Regions from separate parts of the Streptomyces sp. NPDC031121 genome, predicted to be linked through region 1. Evidence: riboswitches for the same ligand, from Rfam matches in the RefSeq annotation. Region 1 holds a riboswitch; the other holds the start of a gene.

Evidence for each region. Region 1 has a riboswitch for glycine ahead of gcvP (aminomethyl-transferring glycine dehydrogenase). Riboswitches for the same ligand answer to the same signal wherever they lie in the genome.
Region 2: linked by a shared signal. The riboswitch ahead of gcvT (glycine cleavage system aminomethyltransferase GcvT) and the one ahead of gcvP (aminomethyl-transferring glycine dehydrogenase) in region 1 are both predicted to bind glycine.

Annotation. Positions count from the first base shown of each region.
Region 1 covers NZ_JBVIGV010000017.1:10,022-13,422, forward strand. Annotated here, with positions in the region: gene ACZ462_RS27660 (DNA polymerase IV) at 1-520, shown strand, start outside; gene ACZ462_RS27665 (PRC-barrel domain-containing protein) at 535-915, opposite strand; glycine riboswitch at 1,029-1,126, shown strand; gene gcvP (aminomethyl-transferring glycine dehydrogenase) at 1,323-3,401, shown strand, end outside.
Region 2 covers NZ_JBVIGV010000001.1:673,815-677,215, forward strand. Annotated here, with positions in the region: gene glyA (serine hydroxymethyltransferase) at 1-447, opposite strand, end outside; gene gcvH (glycine cleavage system protein GcvH) at 462-845, opposite strand; gene gcvT (glycine cleavage system aminomethyltransferase GcvT) at 954-2,069, opposite strand; glycine riboswitch at 2,252-2,355, opposite strand; gene ACZ462_RS03110 (AAA family ATPase) at 2,634-3,266, shown strand; gene ACZ462_RS03115 (enhanced serine sensitivity protein SseB) at 3,363-3,401, shown strand, end outside.

The DNA.
Region 1 (3,401 bases):
GGCGGCGGCGCGCCTGCTGGAGGGGGTGGACACCACCGGCGGGGTGCGGCTGCTGGGCGTCGGGGTCAGCGGGCTGGCGGACTACACCCAGGAGGACCTCTTCGCGCAGTCCCTTGCCGATACGGCGGCCGGGGCGCGGCCGCAGGGGGCCGATCCCGGCGCGCAGGCGGCCGTACGGCCGCTGCCAGGTGCGGACGGTGCGGGAGGAACGGAAGGGGCGTCTGAGGTCGCCGGTGGCGGTGGTGCAGGCGGGGCGGCCGAGCCCGCCCCCGACCGGCACTGGCCGGCCGGCAGCGACGTCACGCACGCCGTGTACGGGCCGGGATGGGTGCAGGGCAGCGGCGTCGGGCGCGTCACCGTCCGCTTCGAGCAGCCGGGATCCCCGCCGGGCCGGGTCCGGACCTTCCGCGTGGGCGACCCCGACCTGGCGCCCTCCGAACCGCTGCCCCTCGTCGGACGCGGCGATGCCCCCTCCGCGGAGTCCGCCGAGGGGGCCGGAGCAGGACCGGGCGCGCTCTGAGGACTGCTCCCGGACTACTCCTCGTCCGGGTCGCCGGAGGCCAGGTGGCCCACATCACGCCGGAACGCGATCTCCGACGGCGGGGTCACGTCCAGGCCGTAGTGGTGGTAGAGCTGGAGCTCCTGCTCGGGGGAGAGGTGCCGGCCCACGCCGAAGTCCGGGGCGTTCCTGATCAGGGAGCGCTCGAAGGGGACCCGGAGGGTGTCCCCGACCAGCTCGCTCGGTTCCAGCGGGACGAAAGCGTCCCGGCTGAACAAACCGGTCCGGACGGCCGCCCACTCGGGGACGCCCGTCGCGTCGTCGAGGTAGACCTCGTCGACGGTGCCGATCTTCGCACCGCTGCGGTCCAACGCCTTGCGGCCGATCAGGGTGCGCGGGTCGATGTCGGTCTGCACGGTCACCTCCACGAGCTCGCAAGCCTCCGCTATGACAACAAAAGGGCATATCCGGGTGGGGGGCCACTCGAGGGAGCCCCCGGAAGCGCGCTGGTAGGCTGGGTATCGGCTGACGACCCTGTGCGGGAGAGTCCTCCACCGAGTTCGACGGAGGCGCCGAAGGAGCAAATCCTCCCCGGAATCTCTCAGGCATACGTACCGCACGGACGAGGCCACTCTGGAAAGCAGGAGCGGGTCCCGGGCGCGTGCCGGTCCCCCCTCCTCACCGACGGTGAAAGCCGGATCCCCGCGGAGATTCCGCAGGGGCCCGGTGAAGCTCTCAGGTTGAGATGACAGAGGGGGAGGCCGTCCGGGTGCCCGCGCCGTGGTGCCCCTCGCAGGTCGTACGACCCAGGAGGCCTCCGTACATGACCGCCAACCGCATTCCGCTCTCCCAGCTGGAGCGAGGCATTCCCTTCGAGCAGCGCCACATCGGCCCGGACGCCGAGGCGCAGGCCAAGATGCTCGCCCATGTGGGCTTCGGCTCGCTGGACGAACTGACCGCTGCCGCGGTGCCGGATGTGATCAAGAGCGCGGCCGCGCTGGACCTGCCGGAGGCGCGGACCGAGGCCGAGGTGCTGGCCGAGCTGCGGAGCCTCGCCGCCCGCAACGAGGTCCTCGCCCCGATGATCGGCCTCGGCTACTACGGGACGTTCACCCCGCCGGTGATCCTGCGCAACGTCATGGAGAACCCGGCCTGGTACACCGCGTACACCCCGTACCAGCCCGAGATCTCCCAGGGCCGTCTCGAGGCGCTCCTGAACTTCCAGACCGTCGTCGCCGAGCTGACCGGCCTGCCGACCTCCGGCGCCTCCCTCCTCGACGAGGGCACCGCGGCCGCCGAGGCCATGACCCTCGCCCGCCGCGTCGGCCGCGCCAAGGGCAGCGTCTTCCTCGTCGACGCGGACGCCCTGCCGCAGACCATCGCGGTCATCGAGACCCGCGCCGAGCCCATCGGCATCGACGTCGTCGTCGCCGACCTCTCCGAGGGCATCCCCGCCGAGATCGCCGAGCGCGGCGTCTTCGGCGTGCTGCTCCAGTACCCGGGCGCTTCCGGCGCCGTCCGCGACATCAAGCCGCTCATCGACCGGGCCCACGAGCTCGGCGCGATCGTCGCCGTCGCCGCCGACCTGCTCGCCCTGACCCTGCTGGCCTCGCCCGGCTCCCTGGGCGCCGACATCGCCGTCGGCACCACCCAGCGCTTCGGCGTCCCGATGGGCTTCGGCGGACCGCACGCCGGCTACATGGCCGTCCAGGACAAGCACGCCCGCTCGCTGCCCGGCCGCCTCGTCGGCGTCTCGGTCGACGCGGACGGCAACAAGGCCTACCGTCTGGCGCTGCAGACCCGCGAGCAGCACATCCGCCGCGAGAAGGCCACCAGCAACATCTGCACCGCGCAGGTGCTGCTCGCCGTGATGGCGGGCATGTACGCCGTCTACCACGGCCCCGAGGGCCTGCGGACGATCGCCCGCCGCACCCACCGGTACGCGGCGCTGCTCGCCGCCGGCCTGCGGGCCGGCGGGGTCGAGCTCGTCCACGGCTCCTTCTTCGACACGCTCACCGCGCGGGTCCCCGGCAAGGCCGCCGAGGTCGTCGCCGCCGCCCGCCGCCACGGCGTGAACCTCTTCCAGGCCGACGCCGACCACGTCTCCGTCTCCTGCGACGAGACCACCCTGCGCGCCCACGTCGAGGCCGTCTGGACCGCCTTCGGCGTCACCGCCGACATCGAGGCCCTCGACGCCGCCACCGCCGACGCGCTGCCCGAGGACCTGCTCCGCTCGGACGCGTACCTGACCCACCCGGTCTTCCACCAGCACCGCTCCGAGACCGCGATGCTGCGCTACCTGCGCAAGCTCGCCGACAAGGACTACGCGCTGGACCGCGGCATGATCCCGCTGGGCTCCTGCACCATGAAGCTCAACGCGACCACCGAGATGGAGCCGGTGACCTGGCCCGAGTTCGGCCAGCTGCACCCCTTCGCCCCCGTCGAGCAGGCCGAGGGGTACCTGACGCTCATCCGCGAGCTGGAGGAACGTCTCTCCGAGGTCACCGGCTACGACAAGGTCTCCATCCAGCCGAACGCCGGCTCCCAGGGCGAACTCGCCGGCCTGCTCGCCGTCCGCGCCTACCACCGCGCCAACGGCGACGAGCAGCGCACCGTCTGCCTCATCCCGTCCTCCGCACACGGCACCAACGCCGCCAGCGCCGTGATGGCCGGCATGAAGGTCGTCGTCGTCAAGACCGCCGACGACGGCGAAGTCGACACGGACGACCTGCGTGCCAAGATCGAGCAGTACCGCGACGAGCTCGCCGTGCTGATGATCACCTACCCGTCGACGCACGGCGTCTTCGAGGAGCACGTCGCCGACATCTGCGCCCAGGTCCACGAGGCCGGCGGCCAGGTCTACGTCGACGGCGCCAACCTCAACGCCCTGGTCGGCCTCGCC
Region 2 (3,401 bases), on a different contig from region 1:
CTCGCCGACGTGGTACGGGACCACGTTGTAGAGCTTGCCCGAGAAGTTGATCTTCATGCCGTGGGTCAGGTGACCGCCGTGGGCCAGGTTCAGGCCCATGATCGTGTCGCCCGGCTTCAGCAGCGCGAACATCGCGGCGGCGTTCGCCTGCGCACCGGAGTGCGGCTGCACGTTCGCCGCCTCGGCGCCGAAGAGCGCCTTGATCCGGTCGATGGCGATCTGCTCGACGACGTCGACGTGCTCGCAGCCGCCGTAGTAGCGGCGGCCCGGGTAGCCCTCGGCGTACTTGTTGGTCAGGACCGAGCCCTGGGCCTCCATGACGGCGACCGGAGCGAAGTTCTCCGACGCGATCATCTCCAGGGTCGACTGCTGGCGCGCGAGCTCGGCGTCGACGGCAGCGGCGACGTCGGGGTCGAGCTCGTGGAGAGGGGTGTTCAGAACGGACATCTTCGGTCCCTGGTTCAGTTGCCGGAAAGGGTGAGCTGCTCGTACTCGGCGGCGGAGAGCAGGTCCTCCGGCTCGTCCGACACGCGCACCTTGAAGAGCCACCCGCCCTCGAAGGGGGCGCTGTTCACGAGCGCCGGGTCGTCCACGACGTCCTGGTTGGCCTCGACGACCTCGCCCGTGACCGGGGAGTACAGGTCGCTGACGGACTTGGTCGACTCCAGCTCGCCGCAGGTCTCGCCCGCGGTCACGGTGTCGCCGACGGCGGGGAGCTGGGCGTAGACGACGTCACCGAGCGCGTTGGCCGCGAACGCGGTGATGCCGACCGTCGCGACGCCGTCCTCGGCGGCCGACAGCCACTCGTGCTCCTTGCTGTAACGCAGCTGCTGGGGGTTGCTCATGGCCTGATTCTCCTGGATGCGGGGGAGTGCGAACGAACGGTTGTCTTGCCTGTCGAGACGGCTCGGCCCGGCAGGCGGGAGCGTGCGGACGTGCCGACGCGTCGGGGTCTACTTCTGCCGCTTGTAGAAGGGCAGGGCGACGACCTCGTACGGCTCATGGGTACCGCGGATGTCCACGCCGACGCCGGAGGCGCCCGGTTCGGCGTGTGCCGCGTCGACGTACGCCATGGCGATCGGCTTGCCCAGGGTCGGCGACGGGGCGCCGGAGGTGACCTCGCCGACCACCCGGCCGCCCGCCACGACGGGGAACCCGGCGCGCGGGACCCGGCGGCCCTCGGCGACCAGGCCGACCAGCTTGCGCGGCGGGTTCGACGCGGAGCGCTCGGCGGCGGCCTCCAGGGCGGCACGGCCCACGAAGTCGCCCTCCTTCTCGAACTTCACGACCCGGCCCAGGCCCGCGTCGAACGGGGTCAGGGAGGTCGTCAGCTCGTGCCCGTACAGCGGCATGCCCGCCTCCAGGCGCAGCGTGTCGCGGCAGGACAGGCCGCACGGCACCAGGCCGCGGCCCTCGCCGGCCTTGCTCAGCGCCTGCCACAGCTCCACCGCGTGCTCCGGGGAGACGAACAGCTCGAAGCCGTCCTCGCCGGTGTAGCCGGTACGGGCGATCAGCGCGGGGACGCCCGCCACCGTGCCGGGCAGGCCGGCGTAGTACTTCAGGCCGTCCAGGTCGGCGTCGGTCAGCGACGCCAGGATGGCGGGGGACTCCGGCCCCTGCACCGCGATCAGCGCGTACGCGTCGCGGTCGTCGCGGACCTCGGTGTCGAAGCCGGCCGCGCGCTCGGTGAGGGCGTCCAGCACCACCTGGGCGTTCGAGGCGTTGGCGACGACCATGTACTCGGTCTCGCCGAGGCGGTAGACGATCAGGTCGTCGAGGATCCCGCCGTCCTCCTGGCAGATGTGCGTGTAGCGGGCGCGGCCGACGCCGACGGTGGAGATGTTCCCCACCAGGGCGTAGTCGAGGGCCTTGACGGCCTCCGGGCCGGTCAGGGTGATCTCGCCCATGTGGGAGAGGTCGAACAGGCCGGCCTTCGTGCGCACGGCGTTGTGCTCGTCGCGCTCGCTGCCGTACCGCAGGGGCATGTCCCAGCCGGCGAAGTCGGTCATGGTCGCACCGAGCGAGCGGTGCAGCGCATCGAGCGCGGTCAGGCGGGGGGCATTGCTCATGGGTGTGGCTCCCGGGTCCCAGGGCATGACATGACGAGGACGTTCCTCCCCATCTGTCATCGGAACCTGAGAGGTTCGCCGAGAGTTCCCCGGAGCGGGATCACCGACTTGCACCTTGGGTGGAGCACCCCCCGGTCCCGTCGCGGCGGACGGGCGGGGCGCGGCTCGCTTTTCAGATCTGCCTCATCCACGCGGTACGGGGCCTGAGAGATTCAAGGGAGGTACTTGCTCCTTCGGCGCCCGGACACGGCCTCGCGGCCTGCCGGGACTCTCCCGCGCGGATTCAAGCGGCCGGTATGCAGTTGGTCCAGATGGCGCACATCATTGCACGAGGTGCCCGAGAACGGGTGCGCGGGCCCGAAAGACCGTTCCATCCGCCAAGAGCGCGGGGTCGCGGGGCGGGCGCGGCCGGGCGTCCGCCGGGCGGACGCGCCGACGCAAACCCGGGACGCCGGATTACCGTCCCTTTACATTGGGTGGGAATGGGTCCCGGTGACCCGTGCGGGGGAGGCGATCGGTGTGCGGAGGTTCGGAGTGCTGGCCACGGCGGGGACTGCGGAGGGGGTGCCGGCCCGGCCGGCCGCGGAAACGTGCCACGGATCCGTGCGCGACCTGCGCGGCACCGGCGGGAGCGGCCCCGACCGGCTCGGCTTCGCCGAGGGGGACATCGTCGTGGTCTCCGGCCTGCCCGGCGGCGGGAAGAGCACGCTGATCAAGCGCGCCGCCGAGGGCGGCGGCATCGACTCGCAGGACGTGCGCGAGCGCTGGGAGCGCCGCATGCCCCCGGCCCTGCCGTACGCCGTCTACCGGCCGCTGGTGCGGATCGCCCACTACCGGGGGATGTGGCGGGCCCTGCGCTCGGGCGCCTCCCTCGTCGTCCACGACTGCGGCACGCAGCGCTGGGTGCGCGGGCTGCTCGCCGCAGCCGCGCGGCGCCGGGGCCGGGCCCTGCACCTGGTGCTGCTCGTGGCCACCCCGGAGGAGGCCCTGGCCGGGCAGCGGGCCCGCGGCCGCGGCGTGTCCGCGTACGCCTTCGCCCGGCACCGGGCCGCCGTCGCCCGCCTGCTCCGGGCCGCGGAATCCGGCCCGCTGCCCGCCGGCTGCGCCTCGGTGGTCCTCCTGGACCGGCCCGCGGCCGCCCGGCTGAACCGCATAGCCTTCCGCCCGGCGCCCCCGGCCGCACGACCGGCCGCCTGACCGGATCTCCGCCCGGCCCCGCGGTCCCCGACCGCGGGTGCCCGCGCGGGCCGCTACCCTCGGGCGCGTAACACGGCGCGACGAGCGGAGGCGGACATGGGCGGGGACGGCGGCTGGCCGGAGAACGAGCTGGAG